One region of the Pseudarthrobacter sp. IC2-21 genome, then DNA from elsewhere that is predicted to be linked to it. Evidence: riboswitches for the same ligand, from Rfam matches in the RefSeq annotation. Region 1 holds a riboswitch; each other region holds the start of a gene.
What was found. A riboswitch is a leader RNA that binds a small molecule or an ion and turns the genes downstream of it on or off. The one in region 1 is predicted to bind S-adenosylmethionine.

Region 1 (7,748 bases):
CGCTGCGGCCGTCCGAGACGGCTACGATTCTCTACACATCGGGAACCACCGGCCAACCCAAGGGCGCCTTGGGCAGCCACTTCGCCCTGGTTGAGCAGACAAATACGCTGCTGACCAGCACGTTCGACCTACGCCGCGGTGACGTCATCTTCGGCGGACTGCCGATGTTCCACACCTTCGGCCAGACGTGCGTCCTGAATTCGGGGCTCCGGGCGGGGGCCGCCATCGTGATGCTGCCCAAATTCAGCGGCGAAGCAGCCCTGAATGCCCTGGCCCGCCACAACATCAACATCTTCTTCGGCGTGCCCACCATGTACATCGCCCTGCTCGAAGCCGCCCGCACCAACCCCGGCCGGTCCAATGCCCTGCGGTACTGCATCTCCGGCGGCGCGTCGCTGCCGGTGGCGGTGATGGACAGGTTCAAGGCGGAATTCCGCTCGGATATCTACGAAGGCTATGGCCTGACCGAGACGTCCCCGGTTGCCACCTTCAACCATGTCGGAAAATCACCGCGGCCCGGAACGGTAGGACAGGCCATTTGGGGTGTCCAAGTGGAGATCGCGCGGGCGGACATCCAAAATGCCATCGAACTGCTGCCTTCGGGCGAGTTAGGCGAACTGGTGGTCCGGGGGCACAACCTCTTCAAGGGCTACCTCAATCGCCACGAAGCAACTGCCGAGGCGATGGTGGACGGCTGGTTCCGGACCGGCGATCTGGGCACCAAGGACGGGGAAGGCTACCTCCGGATCCTGGACCGGAAGAAGGAGATGATTATCCGGAACGGCTTTAACGTCTACCCGCGGGAGGTGGAGGAAGTCCTCAGCCGGCACGCGGCGGTCCTCAGCGTTGCCGTCTATGGCGTCCCCGACGAAACACACGGGCAGGAGGTGGCGGCCGCCGTCGTCCTTAATCCGGGCAGCAGCGCCAGCATTGATGAGCTGCGGGACTTCGCCGCGTCGGAACTTGCCGCCTACAAGTATCCGCGGATCATCACCCTGGTCACGGAATTCCCTACCGGTCCCAGCGGCAAGGTCCTCAAGCGGGAACTCACCGCCCGTCACCAGGCCCCGTAAGCGGCGCATACGAAGGCGACAGCACGTCCTGGGACGGGCCCTGAGGGGAGCGGGCCGGCGAGTGGCAGGTCAGGTGGGGATAATCCCGAACAGGACGCGTTTCTTCACCATCACCCACAGCAGGCCCAGAATCGCCGCGTACGCCGCGGTGTTGATCAGAATGTGTCCCTGCTGGAGGACCGGGATGTTGGCAATCACGGCGATCAGCACCACGTGCAGGATGAAGACGTACAGCGTGGCCTGCCCCAGCGGAATGAGGAACCAGCCCAGGGCCCGCTCCACCGGTTTCCAGTACGCGGTGAGGAACGCGTAGGAGGCCACCACCAGGGCCAGGACATTGAGCAAACGGCCCGGGTCCAGGTAGGTGCGGGCAAAGAAGGCGTCGTACATCACCCGGTAGGACGCGTCCGGGATGATGGCCAGGCGCAGGTCGAAACCGTTGGCGAGGTAAGGGTTGCACCAGGACAGGAACGCAAAAACAAACGCCAGCACCGTGGACGCCACCACTACCCAGTGGTGTGCCGACAACCAGGCAATAATGCGGTGCCGGTGGAAGCCTGCCACGAGCCCCAGGACAAAGAGCACCTGCCAGACGAGCAGCGGGAAGGAGTCCTCAAACTGGGACGGCAGCAGCCTGACCCGGGTGGCGGCGCCCACCGCATACAGGCCCAGCGTCCCGGCCAGCACCCACAGGGCCTTGCCGCGGTTGAGCGCCGCCAGGATCAGCGGGCTCACGAGGAGCAGCACCACATAGAGCCCCATCACGTTGAACTGCCAGGGCCCGAACTGCAGGAGGATGATGGCGGGCAGGACTTGGGCCGGGACCGGGAACTGCAGGAGCGTTTCCATGCCGGCGTACAGATCGTAGGTACGGCCGACGGCGTTGTGCCCGGCGCCGCCGGTTCCCTGGTCCACGTACGTGGTCAGCGCGTCGGTCTGGAAGAACGGCAGCAGCGAAAGCAGGAAGACGCCCACCAGGACGGCCAGGGCAGTCACGTACAGCTTGCCGGCCCGGCGGGAGGTCAGGTCAACCACCTTGCCGAAATCATTCTTGACCCGCGGGCCGTAGACCATCCCCACCACCAGTCCGGAGAACAGGACGAACAGCTCGGCGCCGGAGACAAACCCAACGGCCTCCTGGGTGAATAGCTGGAACAGCGATGTCATGCCCAGGTGGTTGACCACCACAAAAACGATGGCCAGCCCGCGGAGGAGGTCAACGCGGGAGTCCCGGTTCGACGGCACGCCATAGCCCCAGCCGGCCACCGCCCCCATGCGCCGCGGCAGCTGCCACAGGGCCACCAGGATGATGAGCATGGCAGCGGCGACGCTCCAGGCCGCCGCCCCGGAGAGGGAATTGGCGCGGGCGGCCTGCTGGCCCCCGCTGACAGCCGTCACCGGCCCGGTGGTGAGCCCCGATTCCGTCAGTCTCTTGCCCGCTGCCTCGGCAATGCCGCTCCTGCCCGTCAGCCGCCAGTCGATGCTGATCACTCCGGTGTCCCGCGTGCTGGTCCGCTCATCCCAGACGACTGCCGCCATGCGTGCGAACTCAGCGGAGGTGGCGGCGGCCAGGGTTTGGTCCCACCAGGATGTCTTGATGTCGGATTCCGCGGCGCCGCCCGCGGCCGGGCTGTAGAAGGCCGCTGTCTGGAGGAGCATGGGTTTGTTCCGCCCGGCGGCGTAGGCGGCGTAGAAATTCTCATTGCCGGATTGCGTCAGCATCGCGGACAGCTCGCCGGCAGCGGGGACGGTGTTCACGGCCGAGTTGCCGCCGGTGTCGTCGTGATAGGCGGTGAGCCCCACCCACTCCACCACGTCATCGCCGGGGTAGTACGGCGCGTACGCGGAATCCGCGCCGTTCCAGTTTCCGTCGCCGTTGGTGTCCAGCAGGGCAAAACCCTCGGACCCGGGGGCGGGAGCGTTCCGGCGCCGTTCAAAGGGGTAGTCCCGCCCAAGGTACGGCTGCCACACCATGACCGTGCCGGCGTCGTCCGCCGTTTTGAACGCCGCGGCAACGTTCCGGAAAGCCGTCTTGTAGGCGGCCGGCTGCTGGCCCCACTCCACCCAGCTGGAGTTCATGTCCGGGGCGAACCGGATCAGGACGGCGCCTTTGAAGCCAGCCGTCAGGTCCCCCACCTTGGCGGCGAAGTTTTTGGCGGCGGCCGCGTCCACCTGGTCCAGTGCTGCGGTGGGCCGCACCGTGAGAATCGCGTGGGAACCCTGGCCAGCGGCCTGGCCGAGGGACTCGCGGATGTCCTGTTCCTCGCCGGGCCCCACAGGCAGGGAGATCTCGTGCCCCAGCAGGGCCGGTGCAGCACCAAGCCGCTCGGCAAACCTTTGCGCTGAGTCCTCGCCCCACTCCAGGACGGCCCCCAGCAGGGGCTTGCCCTTCGCCGGCTCCGGCTCGGCCGCGTTCGCTGCGCCCGCGGGTGCCAGGCTTACCAGGAGGAAGAGTGCCGCGAGGAGCGCCGCCAACAGCGGGCGGCGCCTCCGGATGTCCGACGGCGGCACGCGCCAAAGTGTGGTGGCTGTAGGCATGCTGGTGTGAACCTTCCCCCCGGACGGTCATGTAATTGGCGGCCGCTGCCACCGCGAGAACTCTATCGGTGTTCGCAGGCAGTGCCCTATCAACGCCGCCCGGTCAACGCCGCCCGAATCAGCCGGCCAGGATCACCAGCGGCACCAGGCGCTGGGCGCAGGAGACCCGGACAAGGGTCGGCGGCCCCGCGGCCGCCCGGTTGTTGACTCCGGTGTCATCGCACCAATCCAGGTTGTACGGATACGCGGTGACGCCGGCTTCCCCCGGGGACATGTCTGCCGGGACGGTGAACACCAAAGTGAAGCCGCCGTCGTCGGTCATGGGGGCGAGCTCATCCAGCACGGGCGTGCCGGCCGCGTTCAGCAGTTCCACCCGGACCCGGGCAGCCTGGCCGTAGCGCGCATCACAGCCGGCGTCCGGGGCGCTGACCGTCACCCTGTCCCCAGGTTTCACTTCCGCCGGAATCACCGTGAACGCGGGCGGCATGCACGGCGGCGGTGCCACAACGTTCCGGCAGCTGTTGAGGGCGGCCGTGAGAATCGCGGCACACAGCACCACGGTGATGAGGCGCGGCCACGCGACGGTCAGGCGATTCCCCCGGTCTTTGCCCATGGTCCGATTGTTGTGCCCGGTAGCGGCGGATGGAAGCACGTGTTGGTTACGGAACATGACGCCGGCGGCCGTGCGGCGGGCCGGGCCGGGTGTTACGTTTTTGGGGAGTAATGAGAACCGGTGCCAAGCCCTGACTGGCCGGTCGGCAACCCTCCTATCGCGGCGGGGTGCCTCAGGTGAATACTCGGCATATCGACCCATTCGAGCTGCAAGCGTGAAAGAAGGAGATCGTCGTGTCCGACGCACCTGTTCCCGAGGAAAAACTGTCCTACCGGCTCATCACCGGCACGGACGACCGCACCTTCTGTGAGCGGATTTCCGCCGCCCTCGCCGAGGGGTACGTCCTGCACGGCAGCCCGGCCGCGACGTTCAACGGCACCGCCGTGATCGTTGCCCAGGCCCTCATCCTTCCGGCGGCCATCGCCAGTGCGGATGCCGCCGTCGCCACCGCCGTGGAGGATCTCGAGGCGGGCGACGATCTTGAGTTCGACGGCGAGGGCCACGCATGAGCTACGCCGGAGACCTCACGCCGCAGGAGGCCTGGACCAAACTGGAACAGGGCGCCATCCTGGTGGATGTCCGCACTGAGGGCGAATGGGCGCACATCGGCATCCCGGACACAAAGGCGACCGAAAACGATCCCCTCTTCATCCCGTGGACCTTCCCGGGCGGGATTCCCAATCCGGATTTTGTTGACCAGCTGAAGCAGCAGGCGCCGGAGGACACCAGCACCGAACTGGTTTTCCTCTGCCGCTCCGGCCAGCGCTCCATCGCCGCCGCCCTTGCCGCCACGCAGGCCGGATTCACCTCCTACAACGTCCTCGAGGGCTTCGAAGGCGAGCCGGACCGCTACGGCGGGCGCACGGTCAACGGCTGGAAAAACCGCGGCCTGCCCACCAACCTCGGAAGCAAATAAATGACTTTCAACGACGAAGCTGCCGGCTGGAGCCCCGACACCCAGGCGGTCCGCGGCGGTTTGGACCGCACGCAGTTCCAGGAAACCACCGAGCCGATCTTCCTGAACTCGGGTTTCGTCTACGAGTCCGCCGCCGCCGCCGAGCGCGCGTTCACCGGCGAGGATGAACGGTTTGTCTACTCCCGCTACGGCAACCCCACGGTGGCCACGTTCCAGGAACGCCTCCGGCTTTTGGAGGGCACCGAGGCATGCTTCGCGACGGCGTCGGGCATGTCAGCGGTGTTCACCGCCCTGGGTGCCCTGCTGGCTGCCGGTGACCGGGTTGTTGCCGCCCGCTCGCTGTTCGGTTCATGCTTTGTGATCCTGAATGAGATTCTGCCCCGCTGGGGCGTGGAGACGGTGTTCGTGGACGGCCCGGACCTGGAGCAGTGGCGGGCGGCGCTTGCCGAGCCGACGACGGCGGTGTTCTTCGAATCGCCGTCCAACCCCATGCAGGAAATCGTGGACATCGCCGCGGTCAGCGAGCTGGCGCACGCGGCGGGTGCCACCGTGGTGGTGGACAACGTCTTCGCCACCCCGTTGCTGCAGCGCTGCGGGCAGCTGGGCGCTGACGTGATTGTCTACTCCGGCACCAAGCACATCGACGGGCAGGGACGCGTGATGGGCGGTGCCATCCTGGGCACGGCCGAGTTCATCAACGGCCCGGTCAAGCAGCTGATGCGGCACACCGGTCCGGCCCTGTCCGCGTTCAACGCCTGGGTCCTCACCAAAGGCCTCGAAACCATGGCCCTGCGCGTCAACCATTCGTCCGCGTCCGCGCTGCGGCTCGCCGAATGGCTCGAGCAGCAACCCGCCGTCAGCTGGGTCAGGTACCCGCTGCTGGCGTCGCACCCGCAGTATGAGCTGGCCGCCAGGCAAATGAAGGCCGGCGGCACCGTGCTCACCCTGGAACTCGCGGCAACGGGCGGCCGCTCCGGCAAGGAGGCTGCCTTCGCACTGCTGGATGCGCTGCGGATCATCGACATCTCCAACAACCTAGGTGATGCGAAGTCCCTTATTACCCACCCGGCCACCACCACGCACCGCGCCATGGGCCCGGAAGGCCGCGCCGCGATCGGGCTCAGCGACGGCGTGGTGCGCCTGTCCGTAGGGCTCGAGGACGTGGATGACCTCATCGGGGACCTCGAACAGGCGCTCAAGCACGTCTAGCGGCGAAGCTGGCTGGACGCCGCCTCCCGGACTGCCGCGCTGAGCTGGTTGAGGACCGGGGAGTCGATCTTCCAGCGCTGCCAGTACAGCGCAACATCAACCGGGTTGTCCGGCGCCAGTTCCACGAGGTCCCCGCTCCCGAGACCGGCCAGGCAGTGCTGCTCGGGCAGGAGCCCCCAGCCCAGTCCCAGCCGGATGGCCTGCGCAAATTCGGCCGACGACGGCACGTAGTGCCGTGGCGCCGCCAAGTCAGTGCCGGTCAGCGCGCGGAAGAATCCTGCCTGCAGGTCATCCTTCCGGTCGAAGTCCACCACCGGTGACCGGCTGCCGGCCACGAGGCCGGACCCGTCCGGCCACCAGCGGCGCACGTAGGCCGGGCTGGCCACCGCACGGTACCGCAGTGACCCCAGCGGCTCCACGCTGCACCCCGGAACGGGCTCCGGCGTGGCGGTCACGGCTGCCATGACCGCGCCGGTGCGCAGCTGCCGGGTGGAATGCTGTTCGTCCTCCCTCCGGAGTTCAAAACAGACGCCCGGTTCCCCCGGAAGACTCGCCAGCGCCGGCAGGAACCAGGTGGACAGCGAGTCGGCATTCACCACCAGCGGGATGGGCGCGCCCGGTCCGCTTTGGCCACCGCCCAGCTCCTGGCGTGCATCCCCCTCCAGCTGCCTGACCTGCAGGGCAAATCGCAGGACGGCCTCCCCGGCGGGAGTCGGCCGGACCGGACTGGTGCGCTGCAGCAGGATCTGGCCGGCCGCATCCTCCATCGCCTTCAGCCGCTGGGAAATCGCCGACGGCGTGACGTGCAGGGTGCGGGCTGCCGCTTCCAGGGTGCCCTCCTCCACCACCGCGGCAAAGGTCCTGAGGTGCTCCAGCTGAAACGCTTTCATTAGTTTTCCTTCATATAAGTAAGAATGTTTAGCTGGAGTAATCCTAGGCCGGACCGTACCTTGAACCATATGGACTCCACAGAATTGCTCGCGCCCGCAGCGCTTGGCTTCGGCACCGGCCTGGCCCTCATCGTGGCCATCGGCAGCCAGAACGCCTTTGTCCTGCGGCAGGGCATCCGCGGTGAGCATGTGGCCGCCGTCGTCCTCATCTGCAGCGTCTCGGATGCCATCCTTATCGCGGCCGGGATCGCCGGGGTGGGGGCCTTGCTGCAGGCGAACCCGATGGTGGTGGACGTGGTCCGGTTCGCCGGAGCGGCGTTCCTGCTGGCCTACGGCGTCATGGCGGCGCGCCGGGCGCTGCATCCGGGCGCCCTAACGGCGGCCGCCCGGCAGCCCGCCGTCGGCCTCGGCGCCGCACTCAGCACCGTGCTCGCCCTGACCTGGCTCAACCCTCACGTCTACCTCGACACCGTCCTGCTGCTGGGATCCGTGGCCAACCAACAGGCGCA
Region 2 (7,748 bases), 1.2 Mb from region 1:
ATCCAGCGGAACTGCTGGCGAATTATGAGCACCTGGACTTCCCGGTCATCATCAGCCGGACAGCCGACTCCGCCGCTTCCGGCATCGACGCGCGCTCCGACGACGGGCTGTCGGCCCGGCTGGACAGTGACGCTGTGTCGCAGCTTCGCGCGTATCTGGACGGCAAGGTCACGGTGATGCTCGGCCATTCCGGCGTCGGCAAGTCCACCATGGTCAACGCGCTCACCGGCGCCGAACGGGCAACGGGCGGCGTGAACGCGGTGACGGGCCGCGGCCGCCACACGTCGTCGTCGGCCCTGGCCCTGAAACTGACCGATGCTCCGGCGGGCAGTTGGATCATCGACACCCCCGGTATCCGTTCGTTCGGCCTGGCGCACGTGGACCCGGATCGGATCCTGCGGTCCTTCCCGGACCTGGAGCCTGGCACTGATGCCTGCGAGCGTGGCTGTAAACACAACTCTGCTGCGGTCAATTGCGGCTTGGACTCATGGGTGGCCGAGGGAAAGGCCGGTCCAACCGGCCCCGCCCGGCTGGCCTCACTGCGGCGGCTGCTGGGTTCTGACCCGAGGCTTGTAGGCCAGGAAAGCAAGGAGCTCGGCACCGTCGGCTAGCGTGCGGACGCCCACCTCCCCAACGCCGCGGCGGTTTGACGGTAGTTTGGAACCATGATCCAACCCGCTTCGAGCTACAACGATGACCTGCGCCTGGCCCATGTGCTGGCCGATTCCGTGGATGACCAGACCATGAGCCGCTTCAAGGCCCTGGACCTGCACGTCGAGACCAAGCCTGACCTGACGCCGGTCACCGACGCGGACAAGTCTGCCGAAGAGGCCATCCGCGGCCAGCTGTCCCGCTCACGCCCCCGGGATGCGGTGCTCGGCGAGGAATTCGGCAGTTCCGGGCACGGCTCCCGGCGTTGGATCATTGATCCGATCGATGGCACCAAGAACTTTGTCCGTGGTGTCCCCGTGTGGGCCACCCTGATCGCCCTGGTGGATGAGGGGGAACCCGTGGTTGGCGTTGTCAGTGCTCCTGCGCTCGGCAAGCGCTGGTGGGCCGCGAAAGGCGCCGGCGCGTACATGGGCAGGTCCCTTGCCGCGGCAACCCGGCTCCGCGTCTCGAACGTTTCCAACCTTGCGGATGCCTCGCTGTCCTACTCGAGCCTGAGCGGCTGGAAGGAGCGCGGGAATCTGGACGAGTTCCTGGGCCTGACCGAGGACGTGTGGCGTACACGGGCGTACGGCGACTTCTGGTCCTACTGCATGGTGGCTGAGGGCTCCGTTGACATTGCCTGCGAGCCGGAGCTGAACCTCTACGACATGGCGGCGCTGGTGCCCATCGTCGTTGAAGCCGGCGGCCGTTTCACCTCGCTGGAGGGCCAGGACGGGCCCTTCGGCGGCAACGCGCTGGCCACCAACTCCATCCTCCACTCCGAGGTACTCAAGCGGCTGAACCCGGAACTGGACGACCTGCTGTAAGCCCGCATTTCCGAATTATCGTCGGCGGGCCCCTCCTTTCGGAGGTGCCCGCCGTTCGCATCTTCGGGGATTCTGCCAATTCCGGAACTCACGTAACAAAGCCCTTAACATTCCGCCACGCTTTTTCGCTGCGGCGGGCATGTCCTACGCTCTTTAACAGGTCACGAGTGCCAGCGCTAAACCCCGGTTTGCTGGCCGGCAACCCTCCATTCGCGGCGGGGTGCCCCGGGTGACGACCAGGCCGCTCCTCAATGGACCCGGCAAGCGCGGATTCCCGGCACCGGGAGTCCTTTTAAAGTGAGGTCTCCGTGACAACTGCCACCGTCTCCCCCGCCGTCCAGAACAGCCATACCGTCCAGAACAGCCGTGCGGCAGCAGCTGCGGGTGAAAGCGCAGCGAGTGCCGGACGCCCCCTCGCCGCCGTCACCGGCGCTGAAATTCAAGCGCCGCTGATCCAGGGCGGGCAGGTTCGCTACGCCAACCTCGATTACGGCGCGTCAGCTCCTGCCCTGTCCGTCGTGTCGGCCTACCTCAACGAGATCCTGCCGTTCTACGCCAGTGTGCACCGCGGTGCCGGCTACGCGTCGCAGCTCAGCACATCCGTCTACGAGAACGCCCGGAACATCGTGCGGGACTTCGTGGGCGGGCGCCCGGACGACTCCGTTATCTTCACCCGCAACACCACCGACTCGCTGAATCTTCTCGCCGGCTGCCTGCCGCACACGGACGGCCGGCCCGACGGCGACGTCCTGTACCTGGACATCGAGCACCACGCCAACCTTCTGCCCTGGCAGGGTGTTCCGCACCGCAGCGTAGTGGCTGCACCCACCATCGCCGGAACCGTCGAAGCCCTCCGCGCCGAACTTCAGGAGGGCCGGGTCAGCCTGCTCGCTGTCACCGGCGCCTCCAACGTCACCGGTGAGATCCTTCCGATCGGTGTCCTCGCCGACCTGGCCCACCAATACGGGGCACGCATTGTGGTGGACGCCGCGCAACTCGCACCGCACCGGCGCATTGATATCAGCACTGACAACGTGGATTACCTGGCCTTCTCCGGCCACAAGCTCTACGCGCCGTTCGGGTCAGGCGTCCTGATTGGGCGAAGTGACTGGCTTGATGCCGGCACTCCGCACCTGGCCGGCGGGGGCGCAGTCAGGGAGGCAAAGCTCGACGGCGTCAGCTGGGCCACCGGACCGGCCCGGCACGAGGGGGGCTCACCGAACGTCCTGGGTGCGGCCACGCTGGCCCGCGCCACCCAGGTCATCGCGTCCCTGGACCAGGACCGCTGGCATGCCCATGAGGCGGCCATCAGGTCGTTCCTGGTGGAGGGACTGCAGAAGGTCGACGGCGTCACGGTCCACCAGATCTTCTCGGACACCGATCCGGGGACTGACACGATCGGCGTCGTAAACTTCTCCGTGGCCGGCTACGACGCGGGATTGGTTGCCGCCTATCTTTCGGCAGAGCACGGTGTGGGCCTGCGGGACGGCCGCTTCTGCGCGCACCCGCTGCTGAAGCGCCTGGGTCTTCCATCCGGATCGCTGCGGGCAAGTTTTGGTGTGGGGTCCCGGCTGGAGGACGCTGAACGGCTGCTGGCCGGCCTGGAGCAGCTGCGCCGCGCCGGCCTGGGCTGGGACTACGTGGTGGATTCGGGCCGCTGGGTTCCGGCCAACGACACCCGGACCTACCCCCACTGGGCACCAAATACACCCGGCACTGCCGGGGCCGCGCCCTGCCTCGACGACTGATCCTACGGCTGGCTCCTACGTCCGGGCCCTACGGCTGGGCCTGGGCAGCGGCGCTGCCTGTAGGCGCCGCGGTCCGCGCCGGGTTTCTGATGCCCGCTGCCGAGACCGCACCACCAATGACCAGCAGGATGCCGGTGGCGATCAGCACCCGGTGGAATCCGTCCAGGTCCAGCTGCTTCCCGGCGATGAGTCCGACGAGAGCGATGCCCACCAGGCCCGCCACCCTGGCGACTGCATTGTTTACTGCTGAGCCGATGCCTGACTGCTGTTCAGAGATCGAGCCCAGTATCGCCGCGGTCAGCGGCGCAACTGTTGCCGAGAGCCCCACCCCGAAGAGGACGATGCCGGGCAGCAGCTGGGACCAGTAGTTGACCGGTGTTTGCGATGACACCATGAGGAAGTAGCCGAGGCCCGCGCCGGCAGGTCCGAGAGCCATGAACCACCGCGGGCCATGGCGGCCGGCGAGGGAACCGAACCAGGAAGACAGGAAGATGCTGAGCAGGCTGACCGGCAACAGCGCGAGCGCGGCGAGGGTCGCCGAGTATCCGGCCACCTGCTGCAGGAAAAGTACAACGATGAATCCGCCGATGGAGAGCGCGGCATAGATGAACGTCGTAGCCAGGTTTCCTGCCGCAAAGTTCCGGACGGCGAACAGGTTCAGCGGCATGAGCGGCTGTTTGACCCGTGCCTGGCGCCAGATGAACGCCGCAAAGCAGAGGCCTCCCAGGATCAGGGGCCATACTATGCCCGGGCTTCTCCACCCCTGGGTGGCCTGTTCGATCAAGGCATAGACCGGCCCGGCAAGACCCAGCACGCACAGCACGGCCCCGGCATAGTCAATCCGCACCCCGGCCTCGCGGACATCACGGGTGCGAAGCACCGCCAGGAGATACAACGTCACTGCAATCGGTGCAACGTTGATGCCAAACACCCAGCGCCACCCGACAGAATCCACCAGGAGTCCACCCACGAGCGGCCCGGCGATGAAGGCAACAGTGGTACCGGCGGTCCACTGTCCAATGGCCCGGGCCCGGGACGGCCCGTCAAAGTGCGAGGTGATGAGGGCCAGCGAGCTGGGGACGAGCAGGGCCCCGGCGATGCCCTGGAGCGCCCGGGAAATGATCAGAACTTCGGCGGTGGGGGCAAATGCGCACATCAGTGACGTCAGCCCGAATCCGAGGAGCCCGGCCCGGAGAATAAGGATCCGTCCGAGCACGTCTGAGAGCGAGCCCGCGAGCAGGATCAGGGACCCCAGAGTGATCAGGTAGGCATCCACCACCCATTGCTGGGTGGTCAGGCCGCCGCCCAGGTCACGGGAGATGGCGGGCAGGGCCACGTTGATGACACTGCTGTCCAGAAAGGATACGAAGGACGCAAGGACCGAGATCCAAAGGACCAGTCTCTGAACGCGTGTCACCGGAGGGAAACTCACTCTTCCAGTAAACACCGCCGCTGCAACGGCGGCGGTCCGCCGGCATCAGGTAGTTTTAAATCCGCAGAATACCCAGGGAAATCAGCTGAAGGAGATCACGCGTGGCACGGGGCGGCCCCAGGCTTGACCACGGCCGCCGCCTGGAGCTCGGACAGAGCTTCCAGGACGGCGGCGAGCATTATCAGCGCGTGCGTCCGGGCTACCCTGCCGATTCGGCGGACTGGCTCGTCCCGGCAGGGGCCCGGGACGCCGTGGATGTGGGTGCCGGAACCGGGAAATTCGCCGCACTGCTGCTGGAGCGTGGCCTCACCGTCTCCGCGGTTGACCCGTCCGCTGACATGCTCGAACAGCTCCGGGCGCACTATCCCGGGGTGGCGGCCACCCAGGGAACTGCGGAGGCGACAGGCCTCCCGGAGGCAGCGTTCGACGTCGTAAGCGTTGCCCAGGCCTGGCACTGGTGCGATCCGTTGCCGGCCAGCACCGAGCTCGCGCGGATTCTGCGGCCGGCCGGGACGCTGGGACTGATCTGGAACCAGCTGGATACGTCGGTTCCCTGGGTGCACAGGTTATCGCGCATCATGCACGCCGGGGACGTCTACAAACCGGGTTTCCGGCCTGTGGTGGGCCCGGAACTTACCGGGTTGGAAAGCCATGTGACCCGGTGGGAGGACAGCCTCAGCACCACGGACATTATGGAGTTGACCAAGTCGCGCAGCTATTATCTGCGTGCCGGTGAGGCCACCCGGGCGAAAGTGCTGGCCAACCTCGACTGGTACCTCCACGAGCATCTCGGGCACGGCACCGGAGAGGACGTCAGGCTGCCTTACCTGACCCTGACGTGGCGGGCGGTAAAGGCGTGACGCCTTCGGGCCACCGGGTAGGCTTGACGTCGTGAAGACCAGCGCCCCCTCCTCCTCGATCGAGGACTACGTCAAGGTCATCTACAGTTTCACGGAGTGGCAGGACAAGCCCATCACATCCTCGCAGCTGGCGCAGCGCCTGGGTGTGGCCAACTCCTCCGTCTCGGAAATGGTCCGCAAGCTCAAGGACCAGGGGCTCGTGGACCACAAGCCGTACAGCTCCGTCACGCTTACCCCCGCCGGGATCCGTCTGGCGCTGGCCATGGTCCGCCGCCACCGCCTCATCGAGACGTACCTTGTCCAGGAACTCGGTTACAGCTGGGACGAAGTCCACGACGAAGCCGAACTCCTCGAGCACGCCGTATCGGACACCTTTATCGAACGGATGGCAGCGAAGTTGGGCAACCCGGAGCGTGACCCGCACGGTGATCCCATTCCGACGGCGGACGGCGCCGTCCTGATGCCGGAGGCGCACCTGCTCGGTGAACTCGATCCCGGTCATACCGGCCGCATCATCCGGATTAGTGACGACAACCCCGACCTGCTCCGCTATCTTGCGGCAGAGGAGATCGACCTCGACGCCGATGTGGAGGTCATGGGGCGCAAGCCGTTCGGCGGGGCACTGGTGGTGCGGATCCAAAACGGAGGCAGGTCGCGGGATTACGACCTCGCGGACGAAATCACGGCCGCACTGTGGGTGCACACCGACCGGCCCCACGCCGGCTGCAGCCTCGGTGAAAGCCTCGGTGACCGCTGAGTGAAGCAGGGCGGGGTGCCTGAATGGCGCGCGTGGCTGGCCGTGGGCGCGGGAGGGCTTGTGGGAACCGAGTTGCGCTACGGCCTGGGGCTCGCGTTTCCGGACGCTGCCGGAGCCGTACCGTGGACCACGCTGGCCATCAACGTCGCCGGGAGCTTTGTCCTGGCTGCCCTCACCACTTTGTGGATGGCGCGCCCGCACACGGCGTTCTGGCTCCGGGCCGGTCTGGGCCCCGGGCTGCTGGGTTCCTTCACCACGTTCTCGGCAGTGGTCTTCTCGATTGACCACCTGTCACGGGCCGGGGAGCATCCCGTGTGGCTGGTCTATCTGGGACTGTCGCTGCTGCTTGGCCTGGGGGCTGCGGCCGGCGGCTGGCGGACGGGCCGGCTCGTGGCAGACCGGGTGGCATCGTGACCGGGGCGCTCCTGTGACCGGGGCGCTCCTGTGACCGGGGCGCTCCTGGTGGGAGTATTTGGTGTGGCAGGTGCGCTGCTGCGTTTCGCCGTCGACAGCTGGTTCGCCCACCGTACCCACCTTCAGACCATCGGCAGCACCGGCACACCGCGGCACTGGCCATGGGCCACGTTGGTGGTCAACGTCGTCGGATGCCTCATCATCGGACTGTCCATCGGCGTCACCGGAAAGCTTGGCATGGCACCGGAGTGGCAGACCGCCGTCGCTACCGGGTTTGCGGGCGGCCTGACCACGTTCAGTTCCTGGACCACTGCGACCGTGCGCCTCCTGAGTGAAGCACGGTTTGGTGCCGCAGCCCTCAACATCGGTGCCAATCTGGCCGCCGGCGCTGCTGCGGCGGCAGTGGGCATAGCCCTGGCTTCATAGGCGGGCTGCACCCTTGGCGTCGATGGCGAACGGCGTCCGGTTTGGCGCGGTCCCGTATTGTTGACTCTGATGATTAGCAGACGCGACGCGGCAATTGCCCTTGATGTACCGATGGAAATGGCGCAGCGCCATGGCATCCCCAAACGCCTTTCCGAGGCCGAGCTGGGCGAGATCCTGGACAACCCGCCGGCATGGCTGGTCCAGTCGCGGGCCAACCGCACCGGTAAGCGCCCCGTCTGGGTCCATTTGGAATGCGCCGTCTGCGGGTATGAGGAAGCTGCCCGGCCCAAGAAATGGTGGCCGGAGTTCACCTACGTTGTGTGCGAACATCACTCCCCTGCCGACGTGCCGAAGGCTCAGGCAGGCTTCATCAGGAGCGAATTCGACGGCGTCGGCACCCGCTTTGTGGGTATCGCAGACGTGCCCGCTCCGGCCTGATCCGGGGCATTTCCTTCCGCCCGGATAAGGCGTATTTTACGAAGTGGGACGTAGCCCGTCCCCCTGTCGTAAGGAGCACGCCATGCCGGACAAAACACCGCACCAGCAGCTGAACAAAAAGCCTGTTAAGACGATCAAGGAAAAACGGGCCGAGAAGAAGGCCAAGAATCCTGAAGGCGCACAGGATCCCGTGGC
Region 3 (7,748 bases), 890 kb from region 1:
GTCCACGCGGTACAAGGTCTACTTTGTAAATCCCGTGGTCAAGGAGATCCTGGGCCAGCCCACCTACGCCTCGCTTGCCGATCTGCCCGAAAGCCCGGACATTGTGGATGTCTTCCGTAAGCATGATGACCTCCCCGGCGTGTTGGATGAAGCCATCGCTGCCGGTGCCAAGACCCTGTGGCTGCAGCTGGGTTCCTGGCACGAGGCCGTGGCCGCTGACGCCGAGGCAGCCGGCCTCAACGTGGTGATGGACCGTTGCGTGAAGATCGAGCACGCCCGGTTCCACGGCGGGCTGCACCTGGCCGGCTTCGATACCGGCGTCATCTCCTCCCGCCGGCAGCTTCTGTCCTGACCGCAGGCGGTTAGTGGTTGAACTTCTTCAGCCAGATCGAACCGGGGCCGGCATCGCCGGCTCCGGTTTTTTCCTTCCTTGCCGGGGCGCGGACGGCCGCCTTCGCGGTGTCCGAGGGTGCGTTGGTCATGAGCTTCCCGGTTCCTGCGAGCCCGTCAGCAGGAGTGCCGCCGGGAACGCCGGGCGCTTCTGCCGGGCGAGTCTGGTTCTGTGCCGGGCCGGCACCGTTTGTGCGGGGCGCCTTCGGTGACGCGCTGTCGCCAGCCGGGGTGCGGACTGCCTCGGCATCCGCCGCCGGGTTATCCGTGCCCCGGTCCGCGGCATCGTGCTTGTCGCCCCGTCCGGAGTTGGCCGTTTCCGCCTCTGCGGATGTTTCGGCATCAGACCCCGACTGCTCCTGCCCGGCAACGCTACGTTCGGCAGGTTCCGAATCCGGTTGTCCGGGGCCGGCAGGCGCCGCATCCCCGGCGCCGGACTCCTGCGCGGCCGTCCCGGTCTGACTATCTGCGGGACCGCCGGCGGCCAGAGTTCCCGCAATGGTCCATTCAGGGGCCCAGTCCTGCAACATCTGCTGGATGGAGGCGCTGGCATGCACTTTCGGCGTGGACACCGTCGCTGCCACTCCGCTGACACCCAACCCCATACCGGCGATCACGGCAAGGCCCACGGCAGCCGTACGGTGCCTGCGGCGCAGCCGGTGGCGGACCAGCAGGGTGGTCTGTGCCGAGAGGAGCGCAGCCAGGTCAGGGCGCGGCTCAGGGACCGGCAGGGACCCGAGGGCTCCGAACGAGACCAGGGCGGCACGGAGCGCCGGGTCGGTTTCGCCGGCGTCGTGCAGCATTTCGTCCACGGTATCGAGCAGGCTGCTGGTGTTGGCCATCATGGCGTTACGTACTCCTTCACTGCGGCCTGCTCGCGCAGCCGGATCAGTGCGCGGCGCTGCAGCTGTTTGACGGCGCCGTTGCTTTTTCCCATCACTTCCGCTGACTGTTCGACAGTCAGGCCCGCCACCAGGCGGAGGGTCAGGACCTCCCGTTGCTCATCCGGGAGGACGCTGAGGAGGTCCTGTACCTCCTGCGGGGCGATGCGCTCCATCACCGTGTCTTCGGCTGATGTCTCTTCCCGCCCGTCCAGGTCGGGTTCGAACGGAAGCTCAAGGGGCGCCCGCCGCCGGCGCCGGTGGTCGTCCACCATCCGGGCGTGGGCCACCGAGAAGACGAAGGTCCGCAGCCCGGCCACGCCACCGGTGACCGTTTCCAGCCGCGGCAGGACGGCGAGGAACACTTCCTGCATAACAGCCTCCGGATCTTCTACCCCGCGGGCTGTGAGGTAGCCCAGGACCTGCCCTGCGTAGGTTCGGTACACAACGTTGAAAAGTTCCGGATCCCGGGCACGCGCACGCAAGGCAGCGTCTGTCAGCGCATCGATCACGGACGTAGGGCCTTCGTTGGGGGGACGGTGTTCCCGCTAACTTTACCCTCCGGTAACCGCATGGCCCCGGAACAACGTGTGTACCCGCGAGGAACAAAAGAGCCAGTCTGAAACCTGATGGGGGACAAGTTTCAGACCGGCGCTTCATAGGGGTAATCGTTCCGGACCTGCCGGGGGTTACGCGCTCTCGGAAAAAGATTTGGAAACTTTCGGAGCTGCCCCGGCCCGGGGACCCGGAGCCGTGCCTATCTAGACGGCGCCCGTCCAGCGGGCCCCGGAAATCCGTCCCCGCACCGCGTTGAAGTGGGCGAAGGCGCGGACCCGGCTGACCGGCACAAACTGCTCGTCGCAGGCCTGCTGGGCAGCGTCCTGAGTCATGGCGGCCGGTGCGGTGACGTGCAGCACCGGAACCGGGGCGTGGACCGGCGTCTGCCCGGGCGCGGCGGAGAGGTCGGTGACGAGCCCCGTTCCTGCGCATTCCCGGACGGCGGCAATGCCGGCCGCCACCGCAGGCCGGTCCTGGAAAGCTCCGGACACGGCCATCACCGTACCGTCCGGAGCCTTGAGCCTGAACCGGAATTGTGAGTCCGCATCGAGAAAAACCTCAAACATGCCGGCCATGACAACATCCTTCCGGTTCGTGCTGATTGGGTCATTCCGTGTTAAAAAGTCTGCTGGCCGCGGCTGCACCCTCACAAGACCGGCACCGTTAACCCTGTGTAAATTGCATCCATCCACACACAACGACGGCGGCGGACCACCCCTCAGGGTGACCCGCCGCCGTCGAACGTCCTCCCCGCTACCTCCCCAATCCCGCAAGCTCGATTGGGGCCCCTCGGTAGCGTGGGCCCACGTGTCAGTCGTTGATGAGGTCGTGGACCACGATGGTCTGGTCACGGTCCGGGCCAACGCCGATTGCGGAGAAGCGGGTGCCGGAGAGCTTTTCCAGGGCCAGCACGTAGTTGCGGGCGTTCTCCGGGAGGTCCTCCAGGGTCCGGGCGCCGGTGATGTCCTCGGTCCAGCCGTCGAAGTACTCGAAGATCGGCACAGCATGGTGGAACTCGGTCTGGGTCATGGGCATTTCGTCGTGGCGGATGCCGTCAACGTCATACGCCACGCAGACCGGGATTTGCTCAATGCCGGTGAGGACGTCCAGCTTGGTGACGAAGTAGTCCGTGAAGCCGTTGACGCGGGATGCGTGGCGGGCCAGCACGGCGTCGTACCAGCCGCAGCGGCGCGGCCGTCCGGTGTTCACGCCGAACTCGCCGCCGGTCTTCTGCAGGTACATCCCCATCTCGTCGAAGAGCTCCGTGGGGAACGGACCGGCACCGACGCGGGTGGTGTAGGCCTTGATGATGCCGATGGACCGCGAGATGCGGGTGGGGCCGATGCCCGAGCCAACGGACGCGCCGCCGGCAGTCGGGTTGGAGGAGGTGACAAAGGGGTAGGTGCCGTGGTCCACGTCCAGGAAGGTTGCCTGGCCGCCTTCCATCAGAACCACTTTGCCCTCGTCCAGGGCGTTGTTGAGGACCAGGGTGCTGTCGATGACCAGGGGACGCAGGCGCTCGGCAAAGGAGAGGAAGTAGCTGACAATCTCTTCCACCTCGATGTCGCGGCGGTTGTACACCTTGACCAGCAGTTCATTCTTCTGGCGCAGTGAGCCCTCCACCTTCTGGCGGAGGATCGACTCGTCAAAGACGTCCTGGACCCGGATGCCCAGGCGGGCCACCTTGTCCATGTAGGCAGGGCCGATGCCGCGGCCGGTGGTGCCGATGGCGCGGCTGCCGAGGAAACGCTCGGTCACCTTGTCCAGCACCTGGTGATAGGGCGCAACCAGGTGGGCGTTGGCGGAAACCCGGAGCTTGGAGGTGTCCGCGCCCCGGGCCTCCAGGCCGTCGATTTCCTGGAAGAGGGCCTCAAGGTTCACCACGCAGCCGTTGCCGATGATCGGAACCGCGTTGGGGCTCAGGATTCCGGCCGGAAGGAGCTTGAGCTCGTACTTCTCACCGCCTACGACGACGGTGTGCCCGGCGTTGTTGCCGCCGTTGGGCTTCACGACGTAGTCAACACGCCCGCCTAGAAGGTCGGTTGCTTTGCCTTTTCCTTCGTCGCCCCACTGGGCTCCTACGATCACGATTGCTGGCATGGGATCCTCCCCCATTCTTTCGGGCCGGTCCCGGAGGGATTACCAGGGCTCAGCGCCGTACATGAGAATGCCCCGAAGTTTCAGGTGCTGTCCGCCGGGAGGCGACGCAAACGCAAGAGTTCCGGGGCCCTTACCACCCAAGTTTAGCCGATGACGGACTTTGTCCCCCCGTCCGGCCCGGGGGGACCGGCAGGAAGACACAATCGACATATAGCCGGGACGACTTGCCGAGGGCCGTCAGATCGAATTAAGTGGGAGAACCCATCCGGAGCGGCCGAGAGACCTGGCTCGTTGACACCGCAGCAACCTCGGGGGCGGCGTTGCTGTCCGCGGAGGTGCTACTGCCAGGACCGATGGAAAGGAAGCTTCCATGCCCCTGAACACTGACCACGTCCGCGTGACCCATGCAGGTTCTTTGCCCCGCACCCCTGAGCTGATTGCGGCAAATGAGGCCAAGGAGTCCAGCGGGGTCACGCCGGAATTCCTGGAGCTCCTGAAATCCTCGGTCGTGGACGTGGTCCAGCGGCAGAAGGACCTCGGCATTGATATCCCGAACGACGGGGAATACGGGCATGCCATGTCCAGCACGGTGGACTACGGCGCCTGGTGGAATTACTCGTTCTCCCGCTTGGGGGGCCTGGAGCCGACCAACGTGGACCGCTGGGCTGACGCCGAGGTTCACCGGTCCTCGCCCGGCAATATTGTGCTCACGTCCTTCCCGGACCGGCGGGACCGGAAGAAGTTCAACGATGCCTATAACGACCCCTCCTCAGGCATCCTGTCCCACCGCAAGAGCGTCGCACAGCCCAAGATAGTTGCTCCGTTGACGTACACCGGCCAGGACCTGGTGGCCTCGGACGTCGCCAACCTGAAGGCAGGGCTTGCTGCCGCAGGCCTTTCTGACGGTTTTGTGGCGTCGCTCTCTCCGGGCTCCTGCGCCCGGGTGTCCAACGAGTACTACAAGACCGACGAGGAACTGGTCTACGCGTGCGCGGACGCGATGCGGGAAGAGTACAAGGCGATCATCGATGCGGGCCTGACGGTCCAGCTGGATGACCCGTCGTTGGCCGAGAGCTGGGACCAGATCAACCCTGAACCGTCGCTGGAGGATTACCTCAAATTCATCCAACTGCGCGTCGAGGCCACCAACTGGGCCCTCCGCGGCCTGCCCGAAGAACAGATCCGGCTGCACGTCTGCTGGGGTTCGTGGCACGGACCGCACACTACCGACATTCCTTTTGCGGACATCATCGGCTCGGTGCTGCAGGTGAACGCAGGAGCGTACTCTTTCGAAGCAGCCAATGTCCGCCATGAACACGAATGGCGCATCTGGGAGGACACCAAGCTCCCGGAAGGCAAGGCCATCATTCCCGGCGTGGTGTCCCACGCCACCAACGTCGTGGAGCACCCTGACCTCGTGGCCGACCGGATTGTCCGTTTCGCCGAACTGGTCGGCCGGGAAAGCGTCATCGCGTCCACCGACTGCGGGCTGGGCGGCCGGGTCCATCCGCAGATTGCCGTGGCCAAGCTGGAAGCCCTTGGGGAGGGCGCCCGCCGCGCCACCAAACGGCTCTGGTAGGTTCCTGACCGCTTACCACCCGCCGGGCGCCGTCCACTTGCAAGTTAGTGGAGGGCGCCCGGCGTTTCGTTTCGCCGGGCTTGATAGACTGGTGTAGATCGACTAGGAATCGGTCCACACCACATTTCAAACCATCCCGGAATGGTCGCGTCCCCCTGCGCCCATTTTCCGGATTGGCGCAGCACCGAGCCCCGCAGGAGATTTTGCACTATATGACAGCCCTGGCCCCCGAATCCCTCCGTGAACAACTCATGAGCCGCCGTTACGAGCCCAATGTCGCGGCCGTCAACGAGCTGTGCGATTCCCTGCAGAGCGTCAAGCCCCACACCGAAGTTCCGTACGTCGACCCCATGCACGACATCGACGAGTGCCGCATCATCAGCCTGTACTCCAACATCGGGGAAGCGGACCCCTCCGGCTTCATCACCGCCGGCGACGACGACGCCGCCACCCGGATGCTCGGCATCCAGTGGAAGCTGGGCCTGCGCCCGGAGTTCGTGATGCCGTGGAACGTCCACCCGTGGCACACCCCCGGCGAGGTCAACGGCAAGTTCACGCCGGACCAGATCTCCTCGGGCCTCAAGCCGCTGCTCAAGTTCCTGGCCCTGGTCCCCCGCGCCTCGGTGATCGTGGCCCATGGCACCGAAGCCAACCGCCTCGCCAACCTGCTGCTGAAGACCGAGGTGCCCATGATCTGGCGCCGCGGCCTGAAGACCTACAAGGTCCGGTCCCTCAGCGGCCGTGCATTCGCCGGAACCCCTGCCCGGCAGGAACAGTACCTCGAGGAAATGCGCGTCGTTTACGCTGACGCCATGGCCCGCACCGGCCTGGCAAAGGCCGCCAGCTAGAGGCGCCATAAGACAAACGACGGCGGGCGGTCGCCTTTTTCTGAAAGGTAACCGCCCGCCGTCGGACTTTAACCAACAACGCGGGGTCACTTTCTGCCCAATAACAATGGGTTATCGGGCGTAAAATGACCCCGCCTTGCTTTGTTCTAGGCGCCGGCTTCGATGGCTGCCTTCGCGGTGGGGTCCGAGTCGTTCAGGAATTTCTCGATCCGCTCGGGCTCCTCGGCCTCACCGATGGCGGCAGAGGCCCGGCCCAGCGAGTAGAGCGCCCGCAGGAAGCCCTGGTTGGGTTCGTGCTCCCACGGGATGGGCCCCACGCCGCGCCAGCCGTTGCGCCGCAGCGAGTCCAGGCCCCGGTGATAGCCCACGCGGGAGTAGGCGTAGGAGTCGATGGTGCGGCCCTCGGCCCACGCCTCCTCCGCCAGGACGGCCCACAGCAGGGACGATGTGGGGTGCTTCTCCACCAGGTCCAGGGCTTCCGCGCCGGCGTCCAGTTGCTGGTAGACCTCCGTCTCGGCTGGCAGGAGCGTCGGCTCCGGGCCCATCAGGTTCCTGCGGAACTCGTCGGACATCCTAGAACGTCTTTCCGGCGGAACCGAGCTGCTTGGTGGCCTCAGCCACGCGGGCTGCCAGGCCGGCTTCGGCGGAGGCGCCCCAGACGCGGGGGTCGTAGGTCTTCTTGTTGCCCACTTCGCCGTCGACCTTCAGGACGCCGTCGTAGTTCTTGAACATGTGGTCCGCCACCGGACGCGTGTAGGCATACTGCGTGTCGGTGTCGATGTTCATCTTGATCACACCATAGGAAACGGCGTCGGCGATTTCCTGATCGGAGGAGCCGGAGCCGCCGTGGAACACGAGGTCGAACGGGTTGTCCTTGCCGATTTTCGCACCCACCTGGGCCTGGATGTCCTTGAGGATCTCCGGGCGCAGCTTGACGCCGCCGGGCTTGTAGACGCCATGCACGTTGCCGAAGGTCAGGGCGGTGATGTAGCGGCCGTTTTCGCCGGCGCCAAGGGCCTCGATGGTGGCCAGGGCATCCTCCACCGTGGTGTAGAGCTTGTCGTTGATGGCGTTCTCCACGCCGTCCTCCTCGCCGCCGACGGTGCCGATCTCCACCTCGAGGATCATCTTGGCGGCAGCGGTGCGGGCCAGCAGGTCGCGGGCGATCTTCAGGTTCTCCTGCAGGGTCTCGGCGGAACCGTCCCACATGTGCGAGCTGAACAGTGGGTTGCGGCCGGCCTTGACCTCAGCCTCCGAGGCCGCCAGCAGCGGCAGGACAAAGCCGTCCAGCTTGTCCTTCGGGCAATGGTCCGTATGCAGGGCGATGTTCACACCGTAGTTCTTGGCCACTTCGCGGGCGAACGCCGCGAAGCCGAGCGAGCCGGCCACCAT

Region 2: another riboswitch for S-adenosylmethionine. It lies ahead of SBP01_RS12340 (aminotransferase class V-fold PLP-dependent enzyme); the one in region 1 lies ahead of SBP01_RS18100 (DUF1737 domain-containing protein).
Region 3: another riboswitch for S-adenosylmethionine. It lies ahead of SBP01_RS02525 (cobalamin-independent methionine synthase II family protein); the one in region 1 lies ahead of SBP01_RS18100 (DUF1737 domain-containing protein).

Annotation. Positions count from the first base shown of each region.
Region 1 covers NZ_CP139145.1:3,904,068-3,911,815, forward strand. The annotation lists gene SBP01_RS18085 (long-chain fatty acid--CoA ligase) at 1-1,073, shown strand, start outside; gene opgC (OpgC domain-containing protein) at 1,143-3,611, opposite strand; gene SBP01_RS18095 (hypothetical protein) at 3,730-4,224, opposite strand; SAM riboswitch class IV at 4,331-4,445, shown strand; gene SBP01_RS18100 (DUF1737 domain-containing protein) at 4,458-4,733, shown strand; gene SBP01_RS18105 (rhodanese-like domain-containing protein) at 4,730-5,140, shown strand; gene SBP01_RS18110 (O-succinylhomoserine sulfhydrylase) at 5,141-6,349, shown strand; gene SBP01_RS18115 (LysR family transcriptional regulator ArgP) at 6,346-7,239, opposite strand; gene SBP01_RS18120 (LysE/ArgO family amino acid transporter) at 7,309-7,748, shown strand, end outside.
Region 2 covers NZ_CP139145.1:2,679,766-2,687,513, forward strand. The annotation lists gene SBP01_RS12330 (ribosome small subunit-dependent GTPase A) at 1-611, shown strand, start outside; gene hisN (histidinol-phosphatase) at 666-1,478, shown strand; SAM riboswitch class IV at 1,638-1,751, shown strand; gene SBP01_RS12340 (aminotransferase class V-fold PLP-dependent enzyme) at 1,787-3,226, shown strand; gene SBP01_RS12345 (MFS transporter) at 3,255-4,643, opposite strand; gene SBP01_RS12350 (class I SAM-dependent methyltransferase) at 4,760-5,518, shown strand; gene SBP01_RS12355 (metal-dependent transcriptional regulator) at 5,550-6,275, shown strand; gene SBP01_RS12360 (fluoride efflux transporter FluC) at 6,291-6,689, shown strand; gene SBP01_RS12365 (CrcB family protein) at 6,720-7,115, shown strand; gene SBP01_RS12370 (hypothetical protein) at 7,185-7,553, shown strand; gene SBP01_RS12375 (hypothetical protein) at 7,636-7,748, shown strand, end outside.
Region 3 covers NZ_CP139145.1:531,142-538,889, reverse strand. The annotation lists gene SBP01_RS02550 (CoA-binding protein) at 1-352, shown strand, start outside; gene SBP01_RS02545 (hypothetical protein) at 363-1,235, opposite strand; gene SBP01_RS02540 (RNA polymerase sigma factor) at 1,232-1,783, opposite strand; gene SBP01_RS02535 (YegP family protein) at 2,033-2,404, opposite strand; gene SBP01_RS02530 (adenylosuccinate synthase) at 2,640-3,929, opposite strand; SAM riboswitch class I at 4,188-4,289, shown strand; gene SBP01_RS02525 (cobalamin-independent methionine synthase II family protein) at 4,300-5,508, shown strand; gene SBP01_RS02520 (uracil-DNA glycosylase) at 5,721-6,356, shown strand; gene SBP01_RS02515 (DUF3151 domain-containing protein) at 6,503-6,928, opposite strand; gene fbaA (class II fructose-bisphosphate aldolase) at 6,930-7,748, opposite strand, start outside.